Stappia indica: one gene and its partner. The protein of the gene in region 1 binds, or shares a complex with, the protein of each later gene. Links are inferred from orthologs where the notes say so. Each region holds a gene or a part of one and is shown on either strand. Other genes may lie near its edges. The genes, in order: pnp and GH266_RS03110.

What was found.
Region 2: the proteins of pnp (region 1) and GH266_RS03110 are in contact, whole or in part, in a cryo-EM structure (PDB 9QH0), measured with the Escherichia coli proteins. The link is inferred for Stappia indica from one-to-one orthologs.

The regions. Positions count from the first base shown.
Region 1 is NZ_CP046908.1:3,245,437-3,254,296, forward strand. What follows is about bases 413-3,350. They hold pnp (polyribonucleotide nucleotidyltransferase), read left to right. Parts: upstream 413-791; coding sequence 792-2,909; downstream 2,910-3,350. Other genes in these bases: rpsO (30S ribosomal protein S15), read left to right, coding at 413-528; GH266_RS15265 (EAL domain-containing protein), read right to left, coding at 3,006-3,350. Outside these bases: tRNA pseudouridine(55) synthase TruB, read left to right, coding at 1-255; more of rpsO, read left to right, coding at 259-412; more of GH266_RS15265, read right to left, coding at 3,351-5,777; GH266_RS15270 (autoinducer 2-binding periplasmic protein LuxP), read right to left, coding at 5,774-6,889; dapB (4-hydroxy-tetrahydrodipicolinate reductase), read left to right, coding at 7,182-7,985; GH266_RS15280 (2,3-bisphosphoglycerate-dependent phosphoglycerate mutase), read left to right, coding at 8,025-8,645; GH266_RS15285 (adenosine kinase), read right to left, coding at 8,742-8,860. UniProt on the Escherichia coli protein: Involved in mRNA degradation. Catalyzes the phosphorolysis of single-stranded polyribonucleotides processively in the 3'- to 5'-direction. Also involved, along with RNase II, in tRNA processing.
Region 2 is NZ_CP046908.1:678,348-687,503, reverse strand. Bases 3,516-6,749 are described here. They hold GH266_RS03110 (Rne/Rng family ribonuclease), read right to left. Parts: upstream 6,377-6,749; coding sequence 3,716-6,376; downstream 3,516-3,715. Outside these bases: GH266_RS03125 (M48 family metalloprotease), read right to left, coding at 1-174; GH266_RS03120 (pyridoxal phosphate-dependent aminotransferase), read left to right, coding at 438-1,598; GH266_RS03115 (DUF4405 domain-containing protein), read left to right, coding at 2,919-3,446; GH266_RS03105 (N-acetylmuramoyl-L-alanine amidase), read left to right, coding at 7,292-8,605; GH266_RS03100 (penicillin-binding protein 1A), read left to right, coding at 8,897-9,156. UniProt on the Escherichia coli protein: Endoribonuclease that plays a central role in RNA processing and decay. Required for the maturation of 5S and 16S rRNAs and the majority of tRNAs. Also involved in the degradation of most mRNAs.

The DNA of each region.
Region 1 (8,860 bases):
ATTCTGCCTGTAGAGACCGCGCTGGACGACATCCCGGCGCTGGCCGTCAGCCGGCAGGATGCCGCCCGCCTCCGAAGGGGGCAGGGCGTTTTGCTGCGCGGGCGGGATGCCCCGGCGTTTTCGGGCCTCGTGTCAGTGACCACTCAGGGAGAACTGGTGGCGATCGGCGAGATCGAGCGCGGAGAACTCTTGCCGCGGCGCGTGTTCAATCTCGCTCCGGACACGTCCGGGGCGGTTATCGTTGAAAGGACATGACCGATGTCGATTACCGCTGAACGCAAAGCGGAACTGATCAAGGAATACGCGATCAAGGAAGGGGATACGGGCTCTGCCGACGTGCAGGTCGCCATTCTCTCCGAGCGGATCGCCAACCTGACCGAACACTTCAAGAGCCACGGCAAGGACAACCACTCCCGCCGCGGTCTGCTGAAGATGGTGAGCCAGCGCCGGTCTCTTCTCGACTACCTGAAGAAGACCGAAGAAGGCCGCTATCAGGACCTGATCAAGCGCCTCGGCCTGCGCCGTTAACCGGTACGGGCAACGCGGCGTCCGCAAGGGCGCCGCGTTTGCGCATCTGCCGCCCGGACTGGCGGCGAAAGACGGTCATGGGGCAGGATAGCAGGTGGCTTGAACGCACCGGCAGCACGCCGGGCGGGCACGAGCCACCTGCTGTCTTGCCCATGGCGCGTCGCTTGAATGGCGCAGATGGCACGATGCCGCCTCCGCCTGCCCATGGGAGCACCCCGGGCCGCATATGGATGCGGGCCGGGTGACCGAAATAGGATGACACAATGTTCGATATTCATCGCGTGGAAGTGGATTGGGGCGGTCGCCCGCTGATCCTGGAGACGGGCAAGATCGCCCGCCAGGCCGACGGCGCCGTGCTCGCCACCTATGGCGAGACCAAGGTTCTGGCCACGGTGGTTTCCGCCAAGGAGCCGAAGCCCGGCCAGGACTTCTTCCCGCTGACCGTGAACTACCAGGAAAAGGCCTTCGCCGCCGGCAAGATCCCGGGTGGCTACTTCAAGCGCGAAGGCCGTCCGTCCGAGCACGAGACGCTGACCTCGCGTCTGATCGACCGGCCGATCCGCCCGCTCTTCGTCGCCGGCTTCAAGTGCGACACCCAGGTGGTCGCAACCGTCCTGTCGCATGACATGGAGAATGCACCGGACATCGTCGCCATGGTTGCGGCCTCCGCCGCCCTGACGATCTCCGGCGTGCCGTTCATGGGCCCGATCGGCGGCGCCCGCGTCGGCTATGTGAACGGCGAATACGTGCTGAACCCGCTGGTCGACGACATGCCGGAATCGGCGCTCGACCTGATCGTCGCCGGCACCGGCGAAGCGGTTCTGATGGTCGAGTCCGAGGCCAAGGAGCTGGACGAGAACATCATGCTCGGCGCCGTGATGTTCGGCTTCAAGGGCTTCCAGCCGGTGATCGAGGCGATCGTCAAGCTGGCCGAGACCGCCGCCCGCGAGCCGCGCGAGCTCAACCTGCCGGATCACTCCGTGCTTGCCGGCCGCATCAAGGAGCTGGCTGCCGGCGACCTGACGGCCGCTTATGCCATCCGCGAGAAGACCGACCGCCGCAACGCCATCGACGCGGTCAAGGCCAAGACGGTCGAGACGCTGGCCGCCGAGGCCGGTGACGCCGGCATCGACAAGGTCGTCGTCGGCGGCCTGTTCAAGGACCTGGAGGCGGAGATCGTCCGCGGCGCCATCCTCGACAAGGGCGAGCGCATCGACGGCCGCGACCTGAAGACGGTCCGTCCGATCGTCTCCGAGGCCGGCATCCTGCCGCGCACCCACGGTTCGGCCCTGTTTACCCGCGGCGAGACCCAGGCGCTCGTCGTCGCGACGCTCGGCACCAACGAGGACGAGCAGTTCGTCGACGCACTGGAGGGGACCTACAAGTCCACCTTCATGCTGCACTACAACTTCCCGCCCTACTCGGTCGGCGAGACCGGCCGCATGGGTTCGCCCGGCCGCCGCGAGATCGGCCATGGCAAGCTCGCCTGGCGCGCGGTGCACCCGCTCCTGCCGGCGCATCACGAGTTCCCGTACACGCTGCGTGTCGTTTCCGAGGTCACCGAGTCCAACGGCTCCTCGTCGATGGCGACCGTCTGCGGCACCTCGCTGGCCCTGATGGATGCCGGCGTGCCGCTGAAGGCGCCGGTGGCCGGTATCGCCATGGGCCTGATCAAGGAAGACGACCGTTTCGCGGTGCTCTCCGACATCCTCGGCGACGAGGATCACCTCGGCGACATGGACTTCAAGGTGGCGGGCACCACGACCGGCATCACCTCGCTGCAGATGGACATCAAGATCGATGGCATCACCGAGGAGATCATGCGTGTCGCGCTCGACCAGGCGCGTGACGGCCGTATCCACATCCTCGGCGAGATGTCGCAGGCCCTGTCCGAGGCCCGCGCCGAGCTCGGCGAGCATGCCCCGCGCATCGAGGTCCTGAAGATCCCGGTCGACAAGATCCGTGAAGTCATCGGCTCGGGCGGCAAGGTCATCCGCGAGATCGTCGAGAAGACCGGCGCCAAGGTCAACATCGAGGACGACGGCACCGTCAAGGTGGCCTCTTCCGACGGCAAGGCGATCAAGGCCGCGATCAACTGGATCAACTCCATCGCCGCGGAGCCGGAAGTGGGCGTGATCTACGAGGGCCGCGTCGTCAAGACCGTGGACTTCGGCGCTTTCGTCAACTTCTTCGGCGCCAAGGACGGTCTCGTCCACATCTCGCAGCTGGCCCCGCAGAAGGTTGCCAAGACCACCGACGTGGTCAAGGAAGGCGACAAGGTCTGGGTGAAGCTGATGGGCTTCGACGAGCGCGGCAAGGTCCGCCTGTCGATGAAGGTCGTCGACCAGGAGACCGGCCAGGAGATCGCTGCGGAGGCCTGAGGCCTTCCGGCGCACTCCGCCGTTCGACACCGACATGAGGAAACGGGCCGGATTATTCCGGCCCGTTTTCGTTTGCGGAGCAGCGTGGAGCGAGGATCAGTTGGTGGCGGTGCGCCGCGGCCGCGACGAGCCGTCATGGGCCTCGAGATATTCGCGGAACCGGTCGTCCGGCATCGGCCGGCCGAGATAGAAGCCCTGGATGCGGGTGCAGCCGAGCCGGTCGAGCAGCGCGCACTGGCCTTCGGTCTCCACACCCTCGGCGACGACGGTGATGCCGAGGCTGGAGGCCATCGCCACGATCGCCTCGACCAGCGCGCGGTCGTCCCGGTCGGTCTCCAGGTCGCGGATGAACGAACGGTCGATCTTCAGGACATCGATGGGAAACCGCTTCAGGTTGCTCAGCGAGGAAAATCCCGTGCCGAAATCGTCGAGCGACAGGCGGATGCCGAGCCGGCGGATCGCGTTGAGCGTCTCGACAGGGTCGCTGCCGGTCTCGTCGAACATGACGCTCTCGGTAATCTCCAGATGCAGCCGCTCCGGCGGCATGCCGGTACGCTCGACCGTCTCGCGGACGAGCTCGACGAAATTCTCGTCGCGGCACTGGCGCGGCGAGACGTTGACGCTGATGCCTGGCAGGTCGAGCCCCTGTTCGCTGCAGCGTCGATAGAACAGGCAGGCCTCCTCCAGAACGAAGGCGCCCAGCGGCACGATCAGTCCCGTGGTCTCGGCGATGGGAATGAAGTCGGCCGGCGGGATAGGCCCGCGCTCGGGATCGGTCCAGCGGACCAGGGCCTCGCAGCCGGCGATCCGGTTGTGTGCGATATCGATCACCGGCTGATAGTTCAAGGTGAACTGGCGTCGTTCCAGCGCCTTGCGCAGGGCGCTTTCAGTTTCCAGCGCCCGCGCCACCTGTTCGTTCATGTGGGCGGAGAAGAAGCGCAGCTTGTTACCTCCTTCCGCCTTGGCGTGATACATCGCCGTATCGGCCTGGCGCAGAAGGAGTTCGTCATCGCGCCCGTCGCTGGGAAACACGGTGATGCCGATGCTGGTGGTCGCAAACACCTCGACGCCGTCGCCAAGGACCAGCGGGCGGGCCAGGTGGGCGAGCAGGCGGGCTGCCGTCATCTCCACGTCCATCACGCTGCGGACATTGCTGAGAATGACGGCGAATTCGTCGCCGCCCAGACGCGCTACCGTATCGTGATCGTCGAGGACCGCGCCGATGCGGACCGCCGTCTCCTTGATCAACTGGTCGCCGATGCTGTGCCCGAGACTGTCGTTGATGTTCTTGAACCGGTCGAGGTCGAGGAACAGCAGGGCGACGATGTTGCCGTCCCACTGCGCCCGCGACATCGCTTGGACGAGGCGGTCACGGAACAGGGTGCGGTTCGGCAGGCCGGTCAGTCCGTCGAAATTGGCTTGGCGGACGATCAGCTCTTCCTGGCGCTTGCGCTCGGAAATGTCGGTGATGGTGACGTGATAGGCACCGGCGCCGTTCCAGCGGGTCTGACGCAGGTACACTTCCACCCAGACCCGCTCTCCGGTTCGCGACAGGGCCCGCGCCTCGTAGACGTCTGGTGCGGAAGCCCCGGAGGTGCGGGCCCGTGCATAGGATTTCATGCGTTCGTGCTCTTCCGGCGCGAACAGGTCCAGCACCGGCAAGCCGATCACATTGTGCCGATCCTCGCTCTCGCGGCCGAGCAGCTGCAGCAGCGCATCGTTGATGTAGAGAACCCGCTGGTTGGAGTGGATGCACACGCCCTGCAGGGACTCGTCGATGAGTGCCCGGAACTGCGCATCCGACTCCTTGAGGTCGCGAAACGCTTCCTGCAACGCGACACCGACGGCGTTGAACTCGCGGATCTTGCCAGGTCTGTAGGTCAGGTCGGACGTGTCCTGACGGATCCGCGCGGCATACTTGACGAGGCGCTCCAGCGCCGGGCTGGTAAAGCGGTGCAGGATGTAGGCGCCGAGCACGGAGCCGGCCAGAACATAGAGCAGGAACGGCGTGAACAGCGTCTGATAGGTCGCATCGATATTGTCGATGGTCTCGCCCGGCCGATCGCTGACCAGGTAGAGCGGCCGGCTGGCCGGGGCCTCCTCCAGCAGGGAGCGGATCAGCAACCGGTCGTCTGCAAGGACATGGTCGACCTGGCCGAGTTGCTTCAGGGGCGCGCGGCCGCTGCGTACGGCATCCCGCAATTCGCCGCTGGCCGAGATCACCCGCTCGTCGAGAAACAATGCGAGACTTTCCGTGTCGAGAGCCTTGGCCAGATCGTCCAGGAGGTACTTGCTGTCGTTGAAGACGTAGCCGCCGGTCAACTGGCCGACCACGCGGCCGTCGATGTCGTCCACCAGCGGAATGGAGAGGGCTGCAAGCAGCACGGGCGCGGTATTGCCGCTGGCCTCCCCGCCGGTGAACAGATGCCACTGACCGACCGGCATGCGCGAACGCAGGGCCGGGGTGAGGATCTGGTCGAGATCGTAGAGCGAGGCGCCGGCATCCACCCAGTTCGGCGCGTCGGGCTGGTCGATCCTGAGAAGCTCGAACTGCGCCCCGATCGGCTGACGGGCGGCATCGGACAGGATCTGCAGAACGAGCCCTTCGTCGCGGGACCAGACGGCACGCCTGAGTGCGGAATTCTCGGACAGTGCCCGCAGATAGGTGTCGAGCCGGCTGAACGTCTGGTCGAAGACGAGGCGGGCAAGCGTCGCCTCCTTGCGGGCGAAGCGCTTCAGCTCCTGATCTGCGATGGACAGGCTGCCGACATAGCTGATTGCGAAAAGCACGGCCGACGTCGTCAGCAGCGCGACTGCAAACAGGCCGAGCACGAAGCGGTTGAAGCGGAAGTCGGCCCTGCGTGTCATTGCGAGTAGCGGAACGCCCTCCGTTTCAGCTCTTCGATACGCTGCGGCGCGTCTTCCGACGACACGAGGGCGAACGATCCGGAGAAGACGAGGGGAACCTCCTCCGTGCGATCCTGACGGTCGAGCGAGATCGCCTCGGCCATCGCCACGCCGTTGTCGTCGTTGATGCGCATGGCCGTCGCCTCGAGACGGCCCCCGATCAGATAGTCGAGTTCCGCACTGCCGCCGCCCCAGCCGTTGGTGGCGACCCTCCCCGTCAGGCCCGCGGCTTCTATGGCATCGGCAACGCCGAGCGCGATGTCAGTGGAGCAGGAATAGATGAAACCGAGGTCCGGATGTCGCTGCAGCAGCTCAGCGGCCGCCTCGCGGGCCTTCTCCCGATCGAAGCCGACATAATAGGACGCGACCAGTCGTTTCCCCGGCTGCTCCGCCATGGCAAGCCGGAACGGTTCGCCGCGGGCGTGGCTGACATAGCCCTTCAGGCCGTAGAAGATGGCGAAGGACTCCGGCTGCGGCCGCGTTTCCAGGACATGATCAGCCAGCAGGCGCGCACCGGTGGCATGGTCGAAGCCGACATAGAGGAACGGCTGGTCCCGGCCCCAGGCGCGCAGCGGCGTGGTGATGTTCTGAAGGATGACCTTCGGGCGGCCGCGGGCAATGAGGCGCTCCACGAGAACCTTGTGGCGCAGGGCGTCCAGCGTGAAGATCAGATAGTCGGGATCGGACTTCAGCACCTCGACGATCTGCCGGGTCTGTTCGCGGATTTCCTGACCCGGCAGTGTGAACTGGGACGTCACCTCGTAGCGGATGCCGAGCTCGTCCAGCCGGCGCTCCAGCGCCACGATGCTGCGCCGCCAGTAGTCAGAGGCCTGGATGGCGGGATAGACGACGGCGATGCGCGCCTTGCCGAGCGGGGCGCTGGCGGGGACCGCATCACCCTGCACCCGCTGGGTGAACCGTGCGCTCAGTTCGCGCTGCTCAGGGAATTCCTTAAAAAAATCGGGAAGTTCCCAGAATTCGGCGAGAGAGTTGCGGCCGAAGTCGGATCTGGCGATACCGGGCGGGAGCATCGCCAAGAAGAGAAGGAGGAGAACCGGAAAGAGCAGTCGCATTCTTCTCACGGTAGCATTCCGATGCGGCAGCCGTTTCCAGAAGTCTGTCTGATTGGCCAGACACATGCAAGGGATCATCATACGATTGAGAAACCGTGAAAAATCCACTTTGATTGTGTCCGCACATGAGGTGTTTCCACGGCCGTAAGGTGTCGCGCGACCGTGGGCCTTCCACCCCTGCGGACGTTCGGGCGGGCCTGCAGCGTTGCGCGAGCCGGTCAACCTGCTATACCGCGCGCAAGGACCGGATCAGGTTCCGGCAGATCACGAGCGGAGTTGCGGAATGAGCGAAATGCGCCTGACGGTGGTAGGGGCTGCCGGTCGCATGGGCGGAGCGCTGATCCGCGCGATTTCGCAGATGGATGGTGTCCGGTTGTCGGCCGCGGTCGAGCGGGCCGATTCCCCCGCGATCGGGCAGGATTGCGGCGTGCTGGCTGGCCTGCCGGCGAGCGGCATCACCGTAACGGACGACGCGCTCGCAGCCTTTGCGGCAACGGACGGGGTTCTCGATTTCACGGCGCCTGCCGCCTCGCGGCATTTTGCCGAGCTGGCCGCGCAGGCGCGGATCGTCCATGTGATCGGCACGACCGGCCTCGGCGACGAAGATCTTTCCGCGATCCACCCGGCCGCCCGGCACGCCCGCATCGTCCAGTCGGGCAACATGAGCCTTGGCGTCAACCTGCTGGCGGCGCTCGTCCGCCGCGCAGCCGCGGCCCTGGACGAGGATTTCGACATCGAAGTGCTCGAGATGCATCATCGTCACAAAGTCGACGCGCCGTCCGGCACCGCCTATCTCCTGGGCGAAGCTGCGGCGAAAGGCCGAGGCCTCGATCTCGCCGAGCGCAGCGTGCGCAGCCGCGACGGGTTCACCGGCGAGCGTCCGCGCGGCGACATCGGTTTCGCAACCTTGCGCGGCGGTACGGTCATCGGCGATCACAGCGTCGTCTTCGCCGGACCGCTCGAGACGATCACCCTTTCTCACCACGCCCAGGACCGGCAGATCTTTGCCCGGGGCGCGGTGAAGGCGGCCCTGTGGGCCCGCGACAGGAAGCCCGGCTTCTACACGATGGAGGATGTGCTCGGTCTGCGCGACTGAGCCGCATCTTCCGGCATCCGATCTGGAGACAGTCTCGCAATGGAACATCTTCTTGTGCTCGTGCGCCACGGGCAGAGCGAATGGAACCTGAAGAACCTTTTCACCGGCTGGAAGGACCCCGGCCTGACAGAGAAGGGGATCGCCGAGGCGCGCGCTGCCGGCGGCAAGCTGCGCGACCTGAAGCTCGCCTTCGACATCGCCTTCACATCCGATCTCAGTCGTGCCCAGAACACCCTCAAGCTGATCCTGGAGGAACTGGGTCAGGAGGACCTGGAGACGGTGCGCGATCAGGCTCTTAACGAGCGCGACTACGGCGACCTCACGGGGATGAACAAGGACGAGGCGCGCGAGAAGTTCGGCGAGGAGCAGGTGCATGTGTGGCGCCGCTCCTTCGACGTTCCCCCTCCCGGCGGCGAAAGCCTCAAGATGACCGCCGAGCGCGTGCTGCCCTATTACCGGTCCGAGATTCTGCCGCAGGTGATTGCCGGCAAGCGGGTGATCGTCGCCGCCCACGGCAACTCGTTGCGGGCGCTGGTGATGGAGCTGGAAGGCCTGTCGCCCGATGAGATCCTCAAGCGCGAGTTGGCGACCGGCGCGCCGATCGTCTACCGGCTGACGGACGAGGGCAAGGTCGCCTCCGTCCAGGATCTCTCCGACTGAAACGACCTCTTTCGCCGCAGGTCAAAAAGAAACGGCCGCGCCCTTAGGAGCGCGGCCGTTTCTTTTTGACCTGCGGCAGGAAGACGCGTCAGGCGGTCACAGACCGAAGCCCTGCTGCTCCGCCAGCTGCTTCAGCGAGCGCTCCGGGCGGGCGCCGACATGGCCGATGACTTCCGCCGCACACAGGCAGCCGAGCTCGGCCGAGGTGGTGAAGT
Region 2 (9,156 bases), 2.6 Mb from region 1 along the record:
ATCGCGCACCAGCGGAATGCCGCCTTGCGCCTGCGCGGCCGTGCCCATCGGCGTCAGTGCCAGCACGCCGGCCATGGCCAGCGCCGCCGTGCGGCGCAGCAGCCTGCGCGCCGAGCTGCTGTACATCGCGGGCGATCCCGGACGGTTGCGGTCGAGCGAGCGGAAGGACCCCATCTTCTGCCTCTTGCCTGTTCTGCTGGCCTGTTCTGCCTTTTGCCTGCCGCGCGGGGCCGGGCCTTGCGGGCAAAATCCGCACCCGCGGTCCATCCCGAGCCTCGACAGCGACGCGCGCGAAGGGTAGGGAGCCGGTGAAGGGCGGTCAACCGCCCAGCCCAAGCCTCCTGCCTTTCGTCTAGACGCGGAAAATGCGGCGCGAGATGGGCAGGCGGGGCCGCGTGCCGCAGATTGCTGCCCAGACCGAACACAGGACGTTATCCATGTCGCATCCTTCCCGCCGGTCCGAAGTCGAGCCGTTCCTCGCCATGGACGTGCTGTCGCGCGCCAACACGCTGGAGGCGGAGGGCCGGCACATCCTGCATATGGAGGTCGGCCAGCCCGGCGCGGCGGCGCCCGCGCCCGTGCTCGCGGCGGCCCGTGCGGCGCTGGAGGGCGGGCGCATCGGCTATACCGAGGCGCGCGGGCTGGCCAGCCTGCGGCAGGCGATTGCCGGCTATTATCGCGACACCCACGGCCTCGATGTGCCGCTGTCGCGGATCGTCGCCACCACCGGCTCGTCGGCCGGTTTCAACCTCGCCTTCCTCGCCGCCTTCGATGTCGGCGACCGTGTGGCGATCACAGCGCCCGGCTATCCGGCCTATCGCAACATCCTGAAAGCGCTGGGTCTGGTGCCGGTCGAGATCGAGGTCGGCGCCGACACCCGCTGGGCCCTGACGCCGGAGCTGCTCGAGGCCGCCCATCGCGAGGGCCCGCTCAAGGGCGTGCTGGTCGCCTCTCCGGCCAATCCCACCGGCACGATGATGACGCCGCAGGCGCTCAAGGCCTTGAGCGATGCCTGCGAGGCGCTCGATATCCGCTTCATCTCCGACGAGATCTATCACGGCCTCGTCTTCGACGGCGAGCAGGAGACGGCGCTGTCCTTCACCGACAAGGCCATCGTCATCAACAGCTTCTCGAAATACTACTGCATGACCGGCTGGCGCATCGGCTGGATGGTGCTGCCGGAGGACCTGGTGCGCCCGGTCGAGCGCATCGCGCAAAGCCTCTACATCTCGCCGCCGGAACTGTCGCAGCGGGCGGCAGCGGCCGCCTTCGATGCGCGCGACGAGCTGGAGGCGGTGAAGGCCGGCTACGCCCGCAACCGCGCGCTGCTGCTGGAGCGCATGCCGCAGCTCGGCTTTACCGAGCTGCTCCCCGTCGACGGTGCCTTCTACCTCTATGCCGGCATCCGCCCCTTCGCCAATGACAGCCTCGCCTTCGCCTCGCGCCTCTTGGAAGAAGCCGGCATCGCGGCAACGCCCGGCCCGGACTTCGATCCGGTCAACGGCCGGTCCTACATGCGCTTTTCCTTCGCCGGCGATCACGCCGTCATCACTGAGGCGGTCGAGCGGCTCGCCGACTGGCTGTCCCGGGCGGGGTGAGGGGGGCTGTCCGTCGAGTATGGGGGATCGCCTAACTGCTCACCGGCCGTGCCCCGCGCATCACTCGCACCCGCACGCTCCCGTCATGCCGGACCGCGGGACGCGGTAGCGTCATCGCGCGATCCGGCATCCAGACATCAGCCGCGGGCGTCAGCCCGCGCTTCCCAGCGTCAAAAGCCGAATGCAGCGCGCCTTTGGCGCGGCTGGTCCGCTGGATTCCGGATCTGGCCATGCGGCTGCGCCGCAGACCGTCCGGAATGACGGGATGAGAGGCAGGCGCGTAAGGAACGGCGGAAATGAGCCGCCAATGGTTCCCCACCCCTCGGCTGTCGTCCCGGTTTCGGCGCAGCCGAAGACCGGGACCCAGTAACCACCGACCGTCCGGCTCGGGCCTCAGCGCGGCCATGCTGGAGTTCCGCCCTCGCACCACCGCCGCCCCCGGCGGATACTGGATACCTGCCTTCGCAGGTATGACAGCCGGGAAGGTGGCGAAGCCGTCCCGATACACGCCCGCTTCACGGCGCGCGACACTCTCCCGTGCTTCACTCCGCGCGCCGCCCTCCCCTTTCGTCCTCCCGGACGGCGCTCGCTCTCGTGCACCGTCCTCTCGGTTCGTCACCCCGGCCAAGCGCAGCGCGACCCGGGACCGGAGAGCCGAGGACCTCAAGATGGCACTCTGGAACAACCCCACACCCGCCGTGCCTCTCCGGTCCCGGATCTTCGGCCTTGCGGCCTCGTCCGGGAAGACGCGAGGAGAGGTCTGAGCGCAGGGGCTGCGCTGCCACCGTCCTCCGCCTCACACCCGCTGAGGGTGCCAATGGTTCCCGGCTATCCGGCTTCGCCTGCGGCCGGGATGACCTCCGAGAGGGAGGCGGCGCCGTGCCTCTGCTCTTCGGTGATCATCCGACCGCCGTGATCCCACCCTTCGGCTGTCGTCCCGGTTTCGGCGCAGCCGAAGACCGGGACCCAGTAACCACCGACCGTCCGGCTCGGGCCTCAGCGCGGCCATGCTGGAGTTCCGCCCTCGCACCATCGCCGCCCCCGGCGGATACTGGATACCTGCCTTCGCAGGTATGACAGCGGAGGGAGTGGCGAAGCCGTCCCGATACACGCCCGCTTCACGGCGCGCGACACTCTCCCGTGCTTCACTCCGCGCGCCGCCCTCGCGTTTCATCCTCCCGGACGGCGCCTGGTCAAAACTGTCCGGATCTGTCGCGGCGCACGGCCTTGCGACAGACCGTTACAGCTTGCCCGTTGCCGGGGTCGCGCGCCTCTGCCACGCCTTGCTGCAGAGGAGGCAGACCAGTTTCGGAGAGCATCATGCTTCGCGTCCTGAAAACCCACGGAACCACGTTCACCATCGTTCTTTTCGCCGTCTCCGCCGTGTCCGGCATCGCCCTGTTCTTCCATTGGGGCTCGGCCGCCTTCCATGGCATGCACGAATGGCTGTCCATGGTGCTGCTGGCGCCCGTCGCCGTGCATCTGTGGCGCAACTGGCCCGGCCTTGCCGGCTACCTGAAGCGGCGCCAGCTTGTCGTTCCCGCCGCCCTCGGCCTTGCCGCCTCGCTGGCCTTCGCCGTCCCGGTGCTGACCGCCGGTGCCAGCGGCGGCAACCCGATGCGCGCCGCCCTGTCGGCGATCGAGAACGGCACCATCGCCGAGGTCGCGCCGCTCTTCGAACTGACGCCGCAGGCGCTGGCCGCGCGTCTCGCCGCCAAGGGCTATGTCGTGACGCTGGACGGCGACCTGGCCTCCGCCTCGCTCGCCGAGATCGCCAGCACCTCCGGCAAGCCCGCCGGTCCGGGCCTCATCGCCGATGTGGCCTTTGCGGAAGATCCTAAGCCCTGACAGGGCCGCGGGGACAAGTTTCGCGCCTCCCGGGGATAGTGCCGTCGGCGGCGAGGCGAGAGAGGGGGCTTTTCGGCGCGCGTCGGTTCCGACTTGTCCCCGCAGGCGGCCGGTTCCGCCCGCCTGGCCGATTTTGCGGGCGCGTCTCGATTTTTGCCGATTTCGAGACGGGATTTTGCAAAATCCGTCTCGAAATTTTCCAAAATTCCGCAAAACGAAAACGGCGCCCGGATATCCCCGGGCGCCGTCGTCATGTCATGGATGGAAGATCAGAAGAAGCTGCGGCGCTGCCACCAGCCGGACCGCTTCGGGCCGTCCGGGTCGGTCTCCTCGGTGCTGCCGTCCTTGGAGACGGTCTCGCGCACCACGACAGGCTCGCTCGGAGCTGCCGGCTGGGCTGGCGCCTCGGGCTCGGCAGGCTCGGAAGCCTCTTCTGCGACAGCCTCCACCGGAGCCTCTTCGGCCACGGTTTCGCCCGTCTCTTCAGCAGCTTCGGCAGCGGCCGCGACCGGCTCGGCCGGCTCTTCCGCCGGTGCCTCGGCCTGCGTTGCAGGTTCCTCGGCCACGGTCTCGGCCACAGCTTCGTCAGCCTCTGCCGCCGGCTCGTCCGTCTCGGCGGGAGCCTCGGAAGCCGTCTCGCTCGCGGCTTCGGCCACAGCCTCGTCCGCGCCCGCCGTCTCCTCGGCAGCCGTCTCGGCGCCTGCGGGCTCGCTCACGCTATCCCCGGTCCCGGCATCGGCTCCGGCATCAGCCCCGGTCTCGGCATCGCTCTCGCCGCCTTCGGAGGCCTGCGCAGGCGCATCGCCGTTTTCGTTCTCGCCGTTCTCGCCCTCGCCATCGCGGCGGCTGCGGCGACCGCCCCGGCGGCCACGGCGGCGCTTGCGGCGCGAGCGCTCGTCCTCGTCGCCCTCTTCCTGGCGGCCGGCGGCGCTGGTCTCGCCTTCGCCGTCGCTCTCGCTCTCGCCGTCCTCGTCGCCTTCATCGGCGTCGGCCTGGCGAGCCTGCTGCGGCTGGTCGTCGTCGGAGCCCGGACGCCGGCGACGGCGGCGGCGGCGGCGCTTGCGCCCGCCATTCTCGTCGTCGCCCTCGTCGCGGTCGCGGGCGGAGGAGCCGCGCGGGGTCTCCTCCTCGTCCTCTTCGACCTCGATCTCGACTTCGTCGATCTCTTCGTCCTCTTCCACCGACATCGGCATTACGGTGGAGGGCTGGATCATGCGCGGGGCCGCGTCCGGGCGCGCCTCGATCGGCTCGCCGCGCTCCAGCACATAGTGCTGGCCGCTGTCCATGTGGCCGGCCTGCACCGTCACCTCGAGGCCGAAGCGGGCCTCCAGGTCGGCGAGGTGGCCGCGCTTCTGGTTCAGGATGTAGAGCGCCGCCTCGGTCGTCGTGCGGACGATCAGATTGTGCGTCGCGCCCTTCAGCAGGTGGTCCTCAAGCGAGCGCAGCACATGCAGCGCCACCGATTCCACCGAGCGGATCATGCCCGTGCCGTGGCAGTGCGGGCAGGGGGTCATGGAGCTTTCCAGGACGCCGGTGCGGATGCGCTGGCGCGACATCTCCAGAAGGCCGAAATGCGAGATGCGGCCGACCTGGATGCGGGCCCGGTCGTTCTTCAGGCAGTCCTTCAGCTTGCGCTCGACGGCCCGATTGTTCTTGTTCTCCTCCATGTCGATGAAGTCGATCACGATCAGGCCGGCAAGGTCGCGCAGCCTCAGCTGGCGCGCCACTTCCTCCGCCGCTTCCAGGTTCGTCTGGACGGCGGTGTCCTCGATATTGTGTTCGCGCGTCGACTTTCCGGAGTTGACGTCGATGGCAACCAGCGCCTCGGTCTGGTTGATGACGATGTAGCCGCCCGACTTCAGCGTCACCTGCGGCGAGAACATGGCGTCGAGCTGGCTCTCGACCATGAAGCGCGAGAAAACCGGCGTCGCGTCCTTGTAGGGCTGGACGTTCTTGGCATGGCTCGGCATGAGCATGCGCATGAAGTCCTTGGCTTCGCGATAGCCTTCGTCGCCGGCCACCAGGACCTGGTCGATGTCCTTGTTGTAGAGGTCGCGGATCGAGCGCTTGATCAGCGAGCCCTCCTCATAGACGAGGTAGGGCGCCGACGATTGCAGCGTCAGGTCGCGCACGTTCTCCCAGAGCCGCATCAGGTACTCGAAATCGCGCTTGATCTCGGCCTTGGTGCGGCTGGCGCCGGCGGTGCGCAGGATCACGCCCATGCCCTGCGGCACTTCCAGCTCGGAAGCGATCTTCTTCAGACGCTTGCGGTCGGTCGGGGTGGTGATCTTGCGCGAGATGCCGCCGCCACGGGCGGTGTTCGGCATCAGCACCGAATAGCGGCCGGCCAGCGACAGGTAGGTGGTCAGAGCAGCGCCCTTGTTGCCGCGCTCTTCCTTGACGACCTGCACCAGGAGCACTTGCCGGCGCTTGATCACTTCCTGGATCTTGTACTGCTTGCGGTGCTTGCGGGCGCGCTGGGGCAGCTCCTCCAGCGCGTCTTCCGCGCCGACCGACTCGACGTCGTCTTCGCCGTTCTCGTGATCGTCGGACGAGACGGCGTCGCCGTTCTCCTGCTCGGCGGGCTTGGCGGTCCTGCTCTTGCGGCGCGAGGGACGCTCGTCCTCGTCGGCGCGGGCGGCCTCCGCTTCCTCCTCTTCGATGAGCGCCTGACGGTCGGCCATCGGGATCTGGTAGTAGTCGGGATGGATCTCGCCGAAGGCCAGGAAGCCGTGACGATTGCCGCCGTAGTCGACGAAGGCGGCCTGCAGCGACGGCTCGACGCGCGTTACCTTGGCCAGATAGATGTTGCCGCGAAGCTGCTTGCGGTTCGCGGCCTCGAAATCAAATTCCTCGACCCTGTTTCCGCGCACCACGACGACCCGGGTCTCCTCCGGGTGCGCGGCATCGATAAGCATCTTGTTTGCCATTGATGGGTGTCTCCACGACCGTCGCGCCCGGGCGGCTTGTCACGCTCGTCCGGATCCGCGCGAAGGCGGTCGTTCTGTTCTGCGGTGTGATGAAAGACGAAGGGGTGCTGCACCGCGCGGCGATCCGTCCGGACCCGGCGACGCCGGTGACGGCGGCCTCGTGTCCGTTGTGGATCGTCTTCGCGCATTGGTTCATTGCAGCGCCCAGTAAGCCATGTTGCGGCGGCCACTGCCTCGCGGCGGGCCGGATGTGTCAGTCCTGCCGACTTGCGTTCCGGGCGCTGAGGCGGCCTCGGTGGCAAGTCGAGACGGGGGGGCTCCGGCCAGCCTTGCCGCCATCGTACGCCGGATGCGCTGAACGCAGCCGGACGCTTCATGCGCCTCGATCCGCGGCGAGCTTCCCGCGGCGCCGAAGGGGCGGCCGGGGGGCGCTACGGAGCGCCGGTCGGGACGCAAGCGTCCGGGGTGCGGGGCGTCGTCGATGCGCGACGTGCCATTGCGGGCTCGAGGCATCGATGACGTGCGGCACCATCGACCGGGTCCCGGTGTTCGGCTTTCGCCACGCAGACCGGGAACGCACGAATTCGATGGCCACCCTGCCGGGCGCCGCTGCCAAGTGATGTTCGCTGTCTACGAAAGCACAGTTGGCTTGACCGGACGCCGCCAGATGGCACCAGAGAGACCCAGGTTGAATCAGATTCAAATCCCGGACCCGTCGCATTTCTTTTACGGTCGCGAAAGGCATATGGCAAGTACGCTTGCAGGCAGGTGTCGACCTTTGCGTGCATCCGTGCCGCTGCGCCTCGCATTTGCGGGTGCCGCGTCGTATCGTCAATGAAAGGTTAACTTGCGACGCGCTACATCTTGCTGCAGTAAACCGGCGGGGCGGGCAGGGACCGGCGAGAGGCATATCGAGTGACGATCTTCGCACGCAAGACATGGCTGCTGGCGCTTGCCGCCGGCCTGGCGCTGCCGGCGGGGCCTGTCGCGGCCGAGACGGCCACCTCGCAGGCCGCATCCGCGCAGGCTGCCGTGACGCCGAGCGCCGGCGCGCCGGCCGTGGCGCGCGAAGCGCGTGTTGCCGGCGACGAAACGCGCACCCGCTTCATCATGGACCTGTCGGCGCCGGTCGAATTCGCCGTCTCGACCCTGTCCGATCCCTATCGCGTCGTCATCGACCTGCCGCAGGTGAGCTTCGAGCTGCCGCCGACGGCGGGGCAGGACGGGCGCGGGCTGATCACCGCCTGGCGCTTCGGCATGTTCGCGGCCGGCAAGTCCCGCATCGTGCTCGACGCGTCCGGTCCGGTCGCGGTCGACAAGTCCTTCGTGCTGCCGCCGGTCTCCGACCAGCCGGCGCGCCTGGTGCTGGACCTTGTCGGCACCAGCCGCGAGACCTTCCTCGAGACCGCGCAGGCGCCGGCGCCGCTGGCCTCGCGCAAGGGCGACAAGCTCACCGCGGTGCGCCGCCGCGACAAGCCGCTGATCGTGCTCGACCCCGGCCACGGCGGCATCGACACGGGCGCGCGGGGCACGTCCGGCACGCTGGAAAAGGCGGTGGTGCTCGATTTCGCCCGGCTGCTGCGCGACAAGCTGGTGGCGAGTGGGCGCTACGAGGTGCACATGACGCGGGACGACGACGTCTTCATCCCGCTGCGCGAGCGGGTGCACATCGCCCGCGAGATGGAGGCCGACCTGCTGCTGTCGGTCCATGCCGACTCGGTGCGAATCGGCCGCGAGCAGGTGCGCGGTGCCGGCGTCTACACCTTGTCCGAGACGGCCAGCGACGAAATTGCCGCAGCCCTTGCCGAGCGCGAGAACCGCTCGGACGTGATTGCCGGCATCGACCTTGCCAACGAGCCCGACGACGTCACCGATATCCTGATCGACCTGGCGCGGCAGGAGACCAAGAAATTCTCCTTCCTGTTCGCCCGCACGCTGGTGAACGAGCTGCGCGGAACGGCACAGCTGGTCAAGAATCCGCAGAGATCCGCCGGATTTCGCGTGCTGACGGCGCATGACGTGCCGTCCGCCCTGGTCGAGCTCGGCTATCTGTCGAACCGTCTCGACGAAAAGCTGATGACCACCGACGAATGGCGCGGGCGCATGTCGCAGGCCCTCGTTTCGGCCATCGACGGCTATTTCGGCCGGCGCTTCGGCGACGGCGCGATGCAGATGTCGCGCACCACGGCGGGCCAGGCGGCGGCCGAGCCGGAGGAGCAGGTCGAGTAGTCAAGCGGTCCCGCCTCAGCATCGCCATATTGGTCAAGGATGGAGGTGGTGTTGCGGGGCATGATCCCGGGCGGTTCGCCGCAATGCGGAACGAGGGGACGTAAAGCCCCGAATCCGCTATTGCGAGGGGACGCAAACAGGGGCATGACGGCGGGGCAGCCTCCCGCACCAGGCATCTTGCCGGACCGGACGGCAGACTGCTCCGGACGCGCGTCGAAGCGATGCGTGCCGGCCTGACCTGCGACGCAAGATCGAGATTACCGGGATAGACGAGCCGGATATATGAAGTTCCTGATCAAACTCTTCGGCTACCTGTTCGGCATCGGCGCCGTGCTGGGACTGCTCGTGGCCGCGGGCGTCTGGCTGTTCCTCCAGGACATGTCCGAGGACCTGCCGGATTACACCGCGCTCAAGAACTACGAGCCGCCGGTGATGACCCGCGTGCACGCGGCCGACGGCCAGCTGATGGCTGAGTACGCCAAGGAGCGGCGGCTGTTCCTGCCGATCCAGGCGATCCCGGACCTGCTGAAGCAGGCCTATATTTCGGCCGA